2 linked regions of the Vallitalea guaymasensis genome follow. The protein of the gene in region 1 interacts with the protein of each later gene in a pairwise test. Links are inferred from orthologs where the notes say so. Each region holds a gene or a part of one and is shown on either strand. Other genes may lie near its edges. The genes, in order: rlmN and ftsZ.

Region 1 (9,558 bases):
TCGCATGTCTGGTAGTATGCTTACCTCTTTTGATTTTTTCACTGACTTCACCAGTTTCAAGCATCTCCACTGATTGAATCAGATTAAGTATAGATGATTTTCCTACACCTGAAGGTCCAGCAAATACTGTTGTTTTATCATACAATATTTTTCTAAGTGGTGATATTCCTATATCTTTTGTCGCACTAGTCAACAACACATCATATCCTGTATCTTTATAGATGCTTCTTATATCATCCAAATCTTCATCAGATACCGTATCAACCTTATTAAAACATATGACTACACTTATATTTTCTCTTTCTGCCATTATTAAAAACTTATCAAGTAAATTAAAGTTCGGTTTTGGATTCTCCACTGCGAAAACAATAACAACTTGATCAATATTAGCGACTGTAGGTCTAACTAAACTATTTTTTCTAGGTAGAATCTCTAATATATTCCCCTTCATATCTTCATTCTCTAATATATCAATCTCTACATTATCGCCAATAAGAGGCTTTATCTTCTTATTTCTAAAAACACCTCTGGCCTTACATTCATATATACCCTTTTCAGGTACGTGTATATAGTAAAATCCCGCAATTCCTTTAATGATTTTACCTACCATTAATTATCCTCCTCTTTAGTAAAAACAAAAGGGTTTTCATACTGGTACACATCATTAAGGTAAATCTTAATGATTGCATCTCCCTCACCAGAAACAATAATTGGCAATGGGAAATCTTCACTTTTAACCAATTTATTGAACACAACATTTTCCTTGCCATTAATAACTAGAACTGCTTTCAACTGACCTTCAGTCTGATTAGGGTCAAATATATTATTTATAGTTTCAGTATGGTAATATCTAATTTTTTTGCCTAGACTTACAGCAATATCTATAACATAGTTTTCTTTTACTTCTTCCCCTGGATCAACGGTCTGGCTGATAACTTTACCTTTAGCCACTGTATCATGGTTAATCTTAGTTACACTTCCTATTTCTAGATTAGCCTCGGTCAACTTATTCCTGGCTTGCTGTTCAGTCAAGTCCTTCAAATTAGGTACAAAAACTGTTTTTTCTTCTTTACCTTTACTTACAAAAATAGTGACAACTTCACCTTTTTTTAATTTGGTTCCCTTATCAGGATATTGCCTTATTACAATACCAAGAGGTATAGAATCATGATATTCTCTTTCTATCTTATAAGTAAGATTTCTTCCCTGTATAATACTTTGTGCTGTAGTAAATTTTACACTTAGAACATCAGGAACTTCAAAAGTCTCTATTCCTTTGCTTACAGTTAATTTTACAATCTGGTCTTTTTCAGCAACTGTATTTTCTTCTGGAATCTGTGAAATAATCTTATCCACATCATAAGTATCATCATATGCTCTTTCTGTAACATCGATTGTTAAATGCTTGTCTTCCAATAATTTTTTTGCATCAGACAGCAACATACCCTGTACATCAGGTATTAACACTTCTACTGGCTGCAATCTGGCTTTTATACTATTAAATACAAAATAAGAAACTATTGACACCAAAACAATAGCCGAAACCACTCCTAGAAAAACCACAACTTTCTCAAGATTGGATTTTTTCTCGGTAACAGTATTATTTTCTTTTTCTTTCCATATTTTTTTCATATCATTATCAGACATAAAGAGGGTAGGTGAATCATCAACTACCTTTATGTCAACAAAATCTTCTTCAGGTGATATATTCGCTTTTTTCAGATCTTCCATCAACTCATCTGCACTGGAATATCTGAATTCAGTTTTCTTTAAAGTAGCCTTGATTATAATTGATTCCAGGCATTTAGTAATATCAGGATTTTTCTCTCTTGGACTTGGCAGATCTTCATTTATGTGAAGAAGAGCTACTGAAACTGGACTTTCAGCTTGATAAGGCAAGGTTCCTGTAGCCATCTCATACATAGTAATACCTAGTGAATACAAATCACTTTTTTCGTCACAAAAGCCACCTCTGGCTTGTTCTGGAGATATATAGTGAACTGAACCACTTGCATTAGTAGGGGCTACAATAGTCTTATCTGTAGCTACTCTGGCAATACCAAAATCAGCTACTTTTGCAATACCATCTTTTGTAATGATGATATTTTGTGGCTTGATGTCCCTATGTATAATATGATTTTCATGTGCATGTTCTAACGCTGAAGCAATAGACGCAGCAATTTTGATAGTCTCAGCATCAGATAATGGCGCATTATTCTTAATATACTCCTTTAGGGTAATTCCTTCCAATAATTCCATTACTATATAATAAATATTTTTATCATTTCCTACGTCATATATATTAACAATATTATGATGTGATAAACTAGCTGCTGATTGAGCCTCCACTTTGAATCTTCTGACAAATTCTTCATCCAAGCAAAATTCATCTCTTAGAACTTTTATGGCTACAAATCTCTCCAGCTTATTACATTTAGCTTTATATACAATAGACATACCGCCTGAACCAACTTTTTCAATTATTTCATATCTACCACTTAAAATTACTCCTGGCTGCAACATACCATGTCACCTCATTCCCCTTTTATTAATACAGCTGCTATATTATCAGTTCCTCCATTATTCAGAGCAAGTTCAATCAGTTCATCAAGCTTTTCATCAAGTTTTTTATCAGAACCGACCACTTGGAGAATTGTATCATCTTCTAACATATTGGTCAAACCATCTGAACACATTAGGATAAATTCCTCACTAGTTATGTTCAAGGTAAATATATCACATTTTACAGTTTCATCTGCACCAACAGCCCTAGTAATAATATTTTTATTTGGATGATTTTTACTTTGACCTCTTGATAGTTTACCAGATTTAATCATTTCTTCAACTAACGAATGATCTTCTGTTATTTGATTAATAGCATTATTGATTAAATATAATCTACTATCTCCAACATTAGCAACAAATAATTTATTATCTTCAACTGAACAAACAATGAATGTTGTGCCCATACCGAAAAAATTCTCATCTGCCAATGATTTATTATGAATTATTTCATTTATGTAATTTATACCATTAATAAAAGTATCTGTAATATGTGGGTATTCATTTTTCTTAACATAACCAACGAATTCTTCAACAGCACACATTGAAGCATACTCTCCCGCTTTATGTCCACCCATCCCATCAGCAATTATATAAAGATTAGGAAGGTTTCCAATTTTTTCATTAGAAATGTAAAAACTATCTTGATTTATATTCCTTATTTTCCCTTTATGGGTTTTCCCTATAGCTTTCATATAACCTCCTATAAGTATTACCTGTTTATTAAAATAATTTATACTTCCTTATTTTTGTCTTTAGTGTAACTTCTTCTAAGCTGTCCACATGCTGCATCAATGTCGCTTCCCAATTCTCGTCTAATAGTAGTAGGTATTTTATGTTTTTCCAATACATTTTTGAAGGCTAGTATAGTGTCTTTACTGCTATGCCTGTAGCTTCTTTCTTCTACTTGATTAACTGGTATTAGATTGACATGACATAAAATTCCTTTTAATACTTTTGATAGTTCCTTAGCACATTCAATCCCATCATTAACACCTTTTACCAAACTATATTCGAATGTAATTCTTCTCTTAGTTTTTTTAACATAATCTTTACATGCCTCAATTAATAAATCATAGTCATATGCATTAGCAATAGGCATCATGGTTTTTCTAATTGAATTATTGGGAGCATGTAATGATATAGCCAAAGTGATCTTTAAATTTTCATCGGCTATATCATTAATCTTTTCAATGATACCACAAGTAGATACAGTAATGTTTCTTTGACTAATATTCATTCCTTCTTCTGAGTTTATAATCTTAATAAACTTTATCAGAACATCATAATTATCTAAAGGCTCACCAGTCCCCATAATAACTATATTAGATATTCTCTGACCGCTTATTCTGTTTATTTCATATACTTGTCCCAGCATCTCAGAAACTGTCAAATTCCTTTTTAATCCCCCAATAGTTGATGCACAGAATTTACATCCCATCCTACATCCAACCTGAGAAGATATACATACTGAATTACCATGCTTATAAGACATGAAAACACTCTCAACTACATGATGATCATTTAATTCAAACAGATACTTTCTAGTTCCATCTTTTGACTCTAATTTTTTAACTTCACGAAGCGTTACTATATCGCAGTTAACAGCTAATTTATCTTGTAATGCCTTAGATATATTGGTCATCTCAGTAAAAGAGGATACTCTTTTTTCATGTAACCACTCATATATCTGCTTAGCCCTAAATTTCTTTTCACCTATTTTTTCCATAAATTCTATCAATTCATCCATGGACATTGATAAAATATCAACCTTATCATTCAAATTCTAATATTCCTTCCATTATGTTCTAATTACCAATTCTTCTTAGCTTAGCTATGAAGAAACCATCTGTATCATAAAATCCAGGTAATAATTGAATATACCCCTTTTTGTTATTATTGATTGTATCAGGTAAATTATCCTCAAAATCAACTAATTCAAAAGGGAAATTATCAGTGAACCAATTAACATTCTTTATGTTTTCTTCTGGATTAACAGTACATGTGCTATACATAAGTATACCACCTGTTTTTACATATTTGCAAACAACTTTTAATATATTCCTTTGAATATCAATCAGATCATTTATATCTTTTCTTTCTACATTATATTTAATATCAGGTTTCTTTCTTATTATTCCAAGTCCTGAACATGGAACATCTGCTATTACTATATCAGCCTTTTCTATCATTGAACTATCAATCTCTAATGCATTATACTCTTTTATATCAACATTATTCAACTGTAATCTTTTTACATTTTCAGCAATCAACTGTAATTTTTTCGGATAAATGTCTCTAGAGACAACACTTCCAGCATTATTCATCTTTTCTGCAAAATGAGTTGTTTTTCCTCCAGGAGCAGCACATACATCAATGACTAACATATCCTTATTTGGATTTGCCAATTGAGCCACTAACATGGAACTTTCATCCTGTACTGTAAATTTACCTTGATTAAAAGCCTCCAAACCTCTGATATTGTTATAATTACTAATCTTCAAAGCATAATCAAGGAGCTTCCCTTTTTCCACATCTACATTAGAATCCTGTAACTGCTTCATTAATTCTTCTGGATTAGTCTTTGTTAGGTTACATCTAATATTGGTTTTAACAGTTTTATTACTATTGATACACATTTCTTTTACGGTTTCATAATCATAATGCTTCAACCACAATTCAACAATCCACATTGGGAAAGAATACATTATTGATAGGTATTCAACTGGTTCATCATTTTCATTAGGATATTGTATTGAATCTATATTTCGTGCTATATTCCTTAATACACCATTCACAAATCCAGATAGATTACCCAATTTTCTTTTTTTAGCTAACTTGACAGCTTCATTACAGACAGCAGATACAGGTACTTTATCCATATAGTTTATCTGATAGACTGATAATCTCAAAATATACAAAATGATTTTTTTCATTTTATTAGTTTTTGTCTTGGAGAACTTATTGATTATATAATCTATAGTTATTACATGTTCGACTGTACCTTCTACGATTCTAGTAATAAACGCCCTATCTATCTTAGATATATCATTATGATTCTTGAAATACTTATCAATAGCAATATTCGTATATGCTTTATCTTTGAATATGCTTGTTATAATCTCTAACGCTACATTTCTAGCATTAATCTTATTCGTTTTATCATTACTCGCTTTTGTCATTTCTACCCCCGACGAACTTTATCTTATTAGTCATTTCTTCTACCAGCTATAAGCAATAATCTTAACAAACTAGATATTGAAGCTGCCGCTGCCGCAACATAAGTGAGGGCTGCTGCTGATAGAACTTTTTTCGCAGGTACTATCTCTTCATAAGAAAGATAAGCATTTGACTCCAATATCCCTATTGCACGATTGGAAGCATTGAATTCAACTGGTAGAGTAACCAATTGAAACAATACTACAGCTGCAAATAATATAATCCCTAATTTCAGGAAAAAAATGTTTGCAATCAAACCAAGTAATATAATAGGAAAAGCAAGTTTTGATGATATATTGACAACAGGAAAAATCGCATGTCTTATCTTCAAAAAAGTATATCCCGTATTATGCTGTATGGCATGACCACATTCATGCGCTGCAACCCCAACTGCAGCAATAGATTGATTATTATATACTGCATCAGATAATTTTAATACTTTTGATCTTGGATCGTAGTGGTCAGTTAATCTACCACTAACATGTTCTACTCTTACATCATAGATTCCTGCCTGTCGCAATATCATTTCAGCTACATCCTTACCTGTATATCCTCGTGAATTTCTATAGCCAGAATATTTTTTGAATGTAGATGCTACCTTTGATTGTGCATACAAAGATAAAAGCATGGCAGGTATCAATATAATGAACGTAGGGTCATAAAAAAGACCATATGAGCCAATTCCTCTCATGCTATCATCTCCTTCCTAGAATTTCTCCTACTTGAAGCTTGTACCCTCTTAAAAAAGCACCAGCAGACATTCTTTTTTTACCTTGCAACTGTACTTCTTTAATCAGTATACATTGATTCCCACATTTTACAACAAATCCATCTTTTTGAATATTAACAATCTCTCCTGGTTTACCGTTATATGAATCGTCTATCACTTTACCTGCCCATACCTTAAGTATCTTATTACCTAGATAAGTATAAGCACTAGGCCATGGATTCAATCCTCTAATAAGCAACTCAATCTTGTAAGCTTCGATCTCCCAGTTAATATTTCCTAAGCTTTTTTCAAGCATAGGTGCATATGTTGATTCATCTGAATTTTGTTTTATTCTAATTATAGTATTATTTTGTACTTCTTTTAAAGTTTTAATCAATAATTTTGCACCGACATCAGATAATTTATCATGCAATGAACCACCTGTGTCTGTATCTTCAATTTTAACAGCTTCTTTTAAAAGCATATCGCCTGTATCTATCCCAACATCCATATACATAGTTGTTATACCTGTTTCAGATTCACCGTTGATTATAGACCATTGAATAGGTCCTGCCCCTCTGTATTTAGGTAATAAGGAAGCATGTACATTAATACAGCCATGTTTAGGTAGATTAAGTATTCGCTTAGGTAAGATTTTACCAAAAGCTATAACAACTATAACATCCGGATTAATCTCTTCCATAGCTTCCACAAAGTCATTTTCACTTAATTTTTGTGGTTGATATACTTTTATATCATTGCTTACTGCTACTTCTTTTACAGGTGTAGAAATAACTTTATTACCTCTTCCTTTTGGTTTATCTGGTTTAGTGACAACAGCAACTACTTCATGTTCAGAATTGATTAACTCCTGTAAAGTAGGTACTGAAAAATCAGGAGTTCCCATAAATACTACTTTCAAATTCTCACCCTCTTTTTTATTCTTGTACTATGTTTTCTGCTATATCAGTAAATAATCTGCCCTTAAGATGGTCTGTTTCATGACATAATGCTACAGCCAATAACTCTCTTCCTTCAACAACAATCTTCTCTCCATCTAGATTCAATGCTTCAGCTTTAACATATGCAGGTCTTTTAACTTCTCCAGATTTTCCTGGAATACTTAAACAACCTTCTGGATTTAGCTGTTCACCTTTTGTCTTAACGATCTTGGGGTTAATCAGAACCATTGGACCTTCTCCAACATCAATAACCACTATTTGCTTTAGAATACCTACTTGTGGTCCAGCAAGACCAACTCCATTAGCGCTATTCATAGTTTCTATCATATCTTCAGCCAACACTTTTATATTTTCTGTTATTTCTTTAATCTCTTTACAATTTTTCCTTAAAATCTCGTCGCCATCAATTCTTATTTGTCTTAAAGCCATTATAAGAACACTCCTTTTAACATTTTATTAATATTATTTCAGTTACATTTATTTAATATGAAATCAATGGATTAATATCCATTTGTATTGAAATGTCTTTGTATTTAATACTAAGTCTTTCCATATATCTATTAATGAATTGCATCAACTCCTTATATCCTGTACTTCTTAATAAAATCACTCTTCTATAATTATTTTTTATTTTAGATACATTAGCTGGTGATGGACCGATTATTTCAAGTCCCATTCTGGATGCAACTAATAATATATCATTTTTTAATTCAAAAGATCTTCTAATCAACTCTTTTTCGTTAGTGGATTGAATCAACAACACTAACAAATTGGAGAATGGCGGATAATTCATTACTTGCCTATACTTAATCTCAGCTTCATAAAATCCAATGTAATCTTGTTCCTTTGACTTGGTTATGCTATAATGCTCTGGAGTATAGGATTGAATTATAGCTGTTCCCTGTAGGTTGCTTCTACCTGCTCTGCCTGTAACCTGTGTCAATAATTGAAATGTCCTCTCTGAAGCTCTGAAATCGCTCATATAAAGAGATAAATCAGCAGCTATAACACCAACTAGTGTCACATCAGGAAAATCATGACCTTTTGCAACCATTTGAGTTCCTATAAGAATATCTGCTTCACCATTTCTAAACTTCCCTAATATTGTATCATAACTATTTTTTCTTGTAGTCGTATCAAGATCCATTCTCAAGACCCTTGCTGTAGGAAATTCTTTCTTTACATAAGACTCCACTTTCTCTGTCCCTATTCCGAATTGCTTGATGTACTTGGAATTGCATGAAGGACATTTACTAACCATATTGATTGTTTTACCACAATAGTGGCATATTAGTTTATCACCAAAAGCATGATATGTATATGGTATATCACAACTATCACATTTAATTACATACCCGCATTGTCTACAAGATACAAATCTTGAATAACCTCTTCTATTTAAAAACAAAATGATTTGTTCTTTGTTGAATAATTTATTCTGTATTTCATTTCTTAGAGTATCACTAAATATTGATTTATTTCCATTAATCAATTCTTCACGCATATCAATGACCTTAACATCCAACTTATTAGTTGAAGCTGCTTTTTCTTTTAATTCCAATAAAGTATATTTACCTTCTTTAGCTAAATGATATGATTCCAGAGATGGTGTAGCTGAACCTAGTACCACATCAGCACCAGTCATCTCACCTCTTTTAATTGCTACTTCTCTAGCGTGATATTTGGGTGATACCTCTGACTTATAACTCATTTCGTGTTCTTCATCAATTATTATCATACCAAGCTTTTTGAATGGAGTGAAAACCGCAGATCTAGGACCTATCATAATAGATATATCACCGTCTCTTGCTCTTCTCCAACCATCATATTTTTCACCAGCTGATAGCTTACTATGCATTACACCCACCTGATTACCAAATCTTGATATGAAATTTCTAACTGTCTGAGGAGTCAAAGCTATTTCAGGTATCAATACTATAGCCTGTTGCCCTTTCTCAAGGACTTTTTCTATTATTTGCATGTAGACTTCTGTTTTTCCACTACCTGTAATACCATGGATCAAATGAACCTGACTTTCCTTATTCAGATTACTCAATACCTTGTTAATAACTTTTTGCTGCTCTATATTAGGTAATTTGTTTTTAC
Region 2 (6,376 bases), 5.0 Mb from region 1 along the record:
TGTATGCAGGTTCCTATTGATGTGATTAGTAAAGTAATAGAGAATTTTAGAGGAGTTGCCCATAGAGTTGAATATGTAACCACTGTTGAAGGTGCTAAGTATTTTAATGATTCCAAGGCAACTAATGAAGACGCAGCCATTAATGGAATAAAATCAATGAAAAGTAATACAATATTAATTGGTGGCGGTATGGATAAAGGTGGAAGTTACGATAGCTGGATACAAGCATTCGATAATAAAGTAAAAGGTTTGATTCTATTTGGTGAGACAGCATACAAGATTGAGGATGCTGCTAGAGCGAATGGATTTGAATCAATATATCAAGTAGATAACCTGAAAGAGGCAGTAGATAAGGCATATACTTTAGCTGAAAGTGGAGACAATGTTTTGTTATCACCTGCATGTGCAAGCTGGGATATGTTCAAAAACTTTGAAGAAAGAGGTAATTTATTCAAGCAATATGTAAGTGAATTAGATAAGCAATAGGGAGGGGTTATGTTGCATGAAAAAACAATCAAGAGACATCGTAAGAAGCGGTCGCTTTTAAAGAAGAAAAAAAATCAGACAGATTTTACTCTTGTTGCAATAGTGGTTATTCTTATTGTTTTTGGTATCATTATGATATATAGCTCTAGTTATTATTATAGTATTGACATGTACAATGATAGTACTCATTACCTTAAGAAGCAGATTGTATGGGGTGTTCTAGGAATTGTCGTAATGATGATTGTATCAAGAATAGACTTTCATATATTTAATAGGTTTGCTTTGTTAATTTACATAATGTCTCTAGGTTTTTTGGTTCTGGTATTACTTGTTGGTAAAGAAATAAAAGGGGCTAAGAGATGGTTGATTATTGGACCTGTCAATTTCCAGCCTTCTGAGTTTGCCAAGTTGATGATTATTATTGTTATTGCTTATATTGCATCGAAAATGGTTAGTCACTTAGATAAATATAGATTGATGATGTTCATATTATTTATTATAGGAATTCCAACAGCGTTGGTTGGTGCAACCAACATGAGTACTGCTATTGTAGTTTTTGCAATAGGTGTGGCTATTTTATTTGTGGCAGTACCCAAAGTCTACAAACTGATGTTGATTACTGCTCTGCCCGGTGCTGTAGGTGCTGTACTTGGAATATTACTGGCTGGTTATAGAGCAGATAGAGTTAAGATATGGCTTGAAGGACCGTGGACAGATCCCCTTGGAAAAGGATATCAGACTATTCAATCCTTATATGCTATTGGTACAGGTGGTTTATTTGGTACCGGGTTAGGTCAAAGTATGCAAAAAAGAGGTTTCATCCCTGAGGCACATAACGATATCATATTTTCAATAGTATGTGAAGAATTAGGTTTATTCGGAGCTTTGGCGCTTATCATTTTGTTTATCTTACTTATATGGAGATGTATGGTAATAGCTAGTAATTGTTCTGATCTTAATAGTTTGCTTATTGTTGTTGGTGTTATGGCACAGATTGGATTACAAGTAATAATTAATATCGCAGTAGTTACTAATTCAATACCTGCAACAGGTATGCCGCTGCCATTCATTAGTTATGGAGGTTCTTCATTACTATTTCTTATGGTTGAGATAGGAATGGTGCTTGGTATAGCTAGAAGATCAAAGATTAGTAAGGCGGGATAGAAAATACATAAAACAACCCGTACGTTACAATGATTAATCATTTATTATTATAATAATTTTATGTTGCTGTAATTGATTAAGGGATAAGTTATATAGTAACATAAAAGGATTAAATGAATACTATGAATTATATAGAATTGCTATTTGTGCGGAGGTCGCAGTACATGGGTAAATATATTATAGAAGGCGGATACAGTCTAAGTGGCGAAATAAAAGTGCAAGGGTCAAAGAATGCAGTTCTCCCATTACTTGCAGCTACTGTTTTAAATGAAGGGAAGACATATTTTCATAACTGTCCAAAAATATTAGATGTCTATAATATGCTAAATATATTAACTTCCATAGGGTGTACTATTGAATGGGATGGCGATGTATTGATAATCGACTCTTCCGATATAACAACTCATATAATACCAGAAAAATATGTTCAGATGATGAGATCTTCCATTATCCTATTAGGTTCTGTTCTTGGAAGATTAAAAACTGTGAAGATATCTTTCCCAGGTGGTTGTTCTATTGGAACTCGTCCAATTGATTTGCACTTGAAAGCTTTAAAGCAGATGAATGTAGATATAAAAGATAGGCATGGATTTATTGAATGTAGTACTAACGAAATAATTGGCAATAAGGTTAGTCTTGATTATCCAAGTGTTGGAGCTACTGAAAATATAATGTTGACAGCAGTACTCTCAGAAGGAATTACAACTATTAATAATGCTGCTAAAGAACCTGAAATAGTAGAATTACAAGAATTTTTATGTGAAATGGGAGCTAAGATAGAAGGGGCAGGAACAGATACAATTACCATAAAAGGTGTTAATAAGTTAAAATCAGTTGAATATAGGATAATGCCAGATAGAATAGTAGCAGGTACTTACATGTGTGCAGTTGCTGCTGCTGGAGGAGAAGTCCTACTGAAAGACGTATGTAAAGAACATCTAAACTCAACAATAACTAAAATTAATGAGATGGGATGTTTTACAAAAGAATTTGAAGATAGTATATTAATAAAAGCGCCTGAAAGACTAAAGTCGCTTGATCTCATAAGAACACAACCTTATCCGGGTTTTCCTACTGATATGCAAGCCCAGTTAATGAGTTGTCTTGTTACAGCTGACGGAACAAGTATCATAGCTGAAACAATATTTGAATCAAGGTATAAACATGTTGCAGAATTAGTCAGAATGGGTGCAGATATTATTATAGATGGAAGAATAGCAGTATTAAAGGGAGTTAACAGATTAAACGGAGCAGAAGTTTTTGCGGAAGATTTACGAGGTGGTGCAGCATTAGTACTAGCAGGCCTAGGAGCAGAAGGTAAAACTATTGTTAATAATGCTAGTCATATTTTAAGAGGATACGAGAATTTGGAAAAAGATTTAAGCTTGTTGGGAGCCAAGATAAAATACTCTTCAGATTAAAGGTGATAATATGTCTAATGTTATTTCGATGGAAAAAGTTAGAAAGCGTAAAAATAAAACAGGTAAATTTGTCTTATTAATAATTTGCTTAGTGTTTATCCTAGTTATTTTTGCCTTTCAACTTATTAATGTAAATATCATTACTGTTATAGGAAATAAAATATATAGTGAAGAGAAAATAAAAAATATAGTAGGTATTCATGAAAAGACAAATCTATTTGTATATAAGTTAGCTTCTAAAGAATTGAATTTGGAAGAATATCCATATATCGAGAATATAGATATTAAGTACCGTTCTTTTAACAATGTAGATATTGTGGTAAATGAAAAAAGTGTAATATCCTATATTCCATATATGGGTAAATATCTATGTCTTAGTAAAGACGGTACTGTTATTGATTATACAAATGATTTGCAGGTTAATATACCTATTGTGCACGGGCTATCTTTTGACCATTTTGTAATTGGGGACAAGCTATTTACAGATGATACTGACATTTTCAAATCTATTTTAGAAATTTCACATAAAATGAAAAAATTTGATTTCAAAATAGATTATATAGATTTTAATTATAATGACCCAGAACAAATTATAATAAAAATCGACAAAATATCTATATCAATCGGCAACATAAATGACATTAATAGGAAATTTGAACTATTAAAGGACTTAATAGGCAAATTGCCTGAAGGTGTGGATGGAACAATTAACTTAACTGACGCAGATAAAAGAAATATAATATTTACTCCCTATAATAGTAAATAATGACTAGGTTTGTATAAGCAAAAACTTAAATAAATTTTATTTTTACTTAAAGATGAAAAAAAAATAATGAAAATTTCAATTTTTATATTGATTAATTTTCCAAAAAAATATATTATTATGTGTAAGAGATTATGTCAATAAAATCGCTTAAATGCATATAGATTAAGAAAGATTTGTTAGGAGGAACTACTTTGCTTGAAATTAAGATGAATGAAAAGGCAAGTGTGGCAAAGATTGTTGTCATTGGAGTAGGCGGAGGTGGAAATAACGCTGTTAATAGAATGATAGAAGATAGATTGAACGGTGTTGAGTTTATAGCTGTCAATACAGATGTACAAGCTCTACAATGTTCAAAAGCTTCTGTTAAAATTCAAATAGGTGAAAAACTCACTAGAGGCCTAGGAGCTGGAGCTAATCCAGAAGTTGGTTTAAAAGCTGCTGAAGAGAGCAAAGAAGAACTATCTGAAGCTATTAAAGGCGCAGATATGGTTTTTGTAACTGCCGGTATGGGCGGTGGTACTGGTACTGGTGCAGCCCCTGTAATTACTAACATTTCTAAAGAGATGGGGATTCTTACAGTTGGTGTTGTAACAAAACCTTTTGATTTTGAAGGCAGAGTTAGAATGAAGAATGCAGATGCAGGTATAACTGCATTAAAGAAATCAGTGGATACATTAATTGTCATACCTAATCAAAAATTATTATCTATCATTGATAGAAGAACAACTGTAAAAGATGCTTTCAAGAAAGCTGACGAAATATTACAACAAGGTGTACAAGGTATTTCTGATTTGATTTATACACCAGGTATAATTAACCTTGACTTTGCTGATGTAGAAACTGTAATGTCCAATAAAGGTATTGCACATATCGGTATTGGAAAAGCTAAAGGTGATAATAAATCTGAGGAAGCTGCACAAATGGCTATTTCAAGTCCATTGCTTGAAACAACTATTGATGGAGCGAAACACATACTTATTAACATTAGTGGTGATTCAAATATGTCCATGTTCGAAGCTAATGATGCAATTCAATTAATACAGGAAGCTACAGGAAATGATTCAAATATAATCTATGGTCAGATTATCGATGATTCTCTCGAGGATGAGTTGGTAGTAACTGTAATTGCAACTGGCTTTGAAGCACCTATTTCAGAGAGTAGAACTGATACAAGTAGTAAGATAAGTTCTAAAACAAGTGAAATGGTTAGTGCTACTACTGAGCCAGAGCAAAAAGTTCAGACAGATATACATATTGACGAAAAACCTATAGATATTCCACCATTTTTACAAAGAAAAAGAAATAGATAATATTTTTAAGTGAGAGGTTATTCCTTCGGGAGTAGCCTCTTTATTTTTTGTATAAATATTTATTGTTGAAAAATATAAGAAAAAAAACAGAAATCATTTATTGTTTTTGACAAATTATTCCAATTAGCCATGCTATAATTAGCATAGCTTAAATAATATGTGAATAAAATATACTATAGTATTCATATAACAAAACCAAGAAAGCCTTGATTTATTACAAATTTGTAAAGGAGGGGGGGCGTGTATTTAGAAGTTTATATTGACATAGTCTTCATTATTAATTTGATAATGGACTATATTATACTTTGGATAGTTAAAATTCTAACTAAGAAAAATACCAAGAAGATTAGGTTATTTATTGGTGCTATGGTTGGAGCATTAATGATGTGTATCATAGTCATACTTCCTTATGATAGTTATTTTTTCAATGTTATCGTAGGATATTTGTTAACTAGTATATTATTGATATACATATCATTCAGACCTAAAAGATTAAGCGAATTTGTTAAATTAACAATTATTATGTATTTAAGCGCAATCATGCTTGGCGGTTTGATGTTTGCATTATATTACTATTCATTTATTGGAGTTGCTGTAAGCAAAGTAATAAATGGTACATACAATATGAATTTGAGAGTAGGACTATTTGTAATTTTTGGAATAATTGCAATTATCATATTTAGAATCGTTAGAAAAGTAATGTCTAGTACAATTAGGGCGAATAAAAATTTATTTGGACTTGAAATCTATATTGATGATTCTAAGATTAAGGTTAATGGCTTATTGGATACAGGTAATAATCTATACGATCCAATAACAAAAAATCCTGTTCTTATTGCAGAAAGTGAACTATTAAAAGATTTACTAAAAAAAGATTGTTATGATAAGTTGCTGAATATGTCAGGTGATTTATATAACATATCTAATTTTACTGATTTTGGTGAAAACAGTAATTTGAAATTAAGGCTTATTCCATTTTCCTCACTTGGGAATGAAAATGGAATGTTACTAGGAATTGTTGCGGATAATATATGTATTAACCTTGGTGATGAAACAAAAGATTATAGAGATGTGGTAATTGCTGTTTATGATAAAAAGCTTTCAAATGACAACAGTTACCAAGTCCTTATACATCCCGAATTAATTAGTGTACATTAGAGTATTATTGATTTTACAAGAAAATGTGGTAGAACACAAAAAAATAACATAAAAGCTAAGGAAAATATCTT

What was found.
Region 2: the proteins of rlmN (region 1) and ftsZ interact in binary tests that used the Escherichia coli proteins (3 or more experiments, as listed by UniProt). The link is inferred for Vallitalea guaymasensis from one-to-one orthologs.

The regions. Positions count from the first base shown.
Region 1 is NZ_CP058561.1:41,624-51,181, forward strand. The notes cover bases 2,321-5,290. They hold rlmN (23S rRNA (adenine(2503)-C(2))-methyltransferase RlmN), read right to left. Parts: upstream 4,346-5,290; coding sequence 3,296-4,345; downstream 2,321-3,295. Other genes in these bases: pknB (Stk1 family PASTA domain-containing Ser/Thr kinase), read right to left, coding at 2,321-2,523; HYG85_RS00230 (Stp1/IreP family PP2C-type Ser/Thr phosphatase), read right to left, coding at 2,535-3,257; rsmB (16S rRNA (cytosine(967)-C(5))-methyltransferase RsmB), read right to left, coding at 4,371-5,290. In the rest of the region: rsgA (ribosome small subunit-dependent GTPase A), read right to left, coding at 1-610; more of pknB, read right to left, coding at 610-2,320; more of rsmB, read right to left, coding at 5,291-5,744; HYG85_RS00245 (zinc metallopeptidase), read right to left, coding at 5,771-6,472; fmt (methionyl-tRNA formyltransferase), read right to left, coding at 6,477-7,412; def (peptide deformylase), read right to left, coding at 7,429-7,881; priA (primosomal protein N'), read right to left, coding at 7,934-9,558.
Region 2 is NZ_CP058561.1:5,085,710-5,092,085, forward strand. The notes cover bases 3,140-6,087. They hold ftsZ (cell division protein FtsZ), read left to right. Parts: upstream 3,140-4,028; coding sequence 4,029-5,147; downstream 5,148-6,087. Other genes in these bases: HYG85_RS21925 (cell division protein FtsQ/DivIB), read left to right, coding at 3,140-3,837; spoIIGA (sigma-E processing peptidase SpoIIGA), read left to right, coding at 5,388-6,087. Outside these bases: murD (UDP-N-acetylmuramoyl-L-alanine--D-glutamate ligase), read left to right, coding at 1-486; HYG85_RS21915 (FtsW/RodA/SpoVE family cell cycle protein), read left to right, coding at 496-1,650; murA (UDP-N-acetylglucosamine 1-carboxyvinyltransferase), read left to right, coding at 1,815-3,071; more of HYG85_RS21925, read left to right, coding at 3,082-3,139; more of spoIIGA, read left to right, coding at 6,088-6,305. UniProt on the Escherichia coli protein: Essential cell division protein that forms a contractile ring structure (Z ring) at the future cell division site. The regulation of the ring assembly controls the timing and the location of cell division.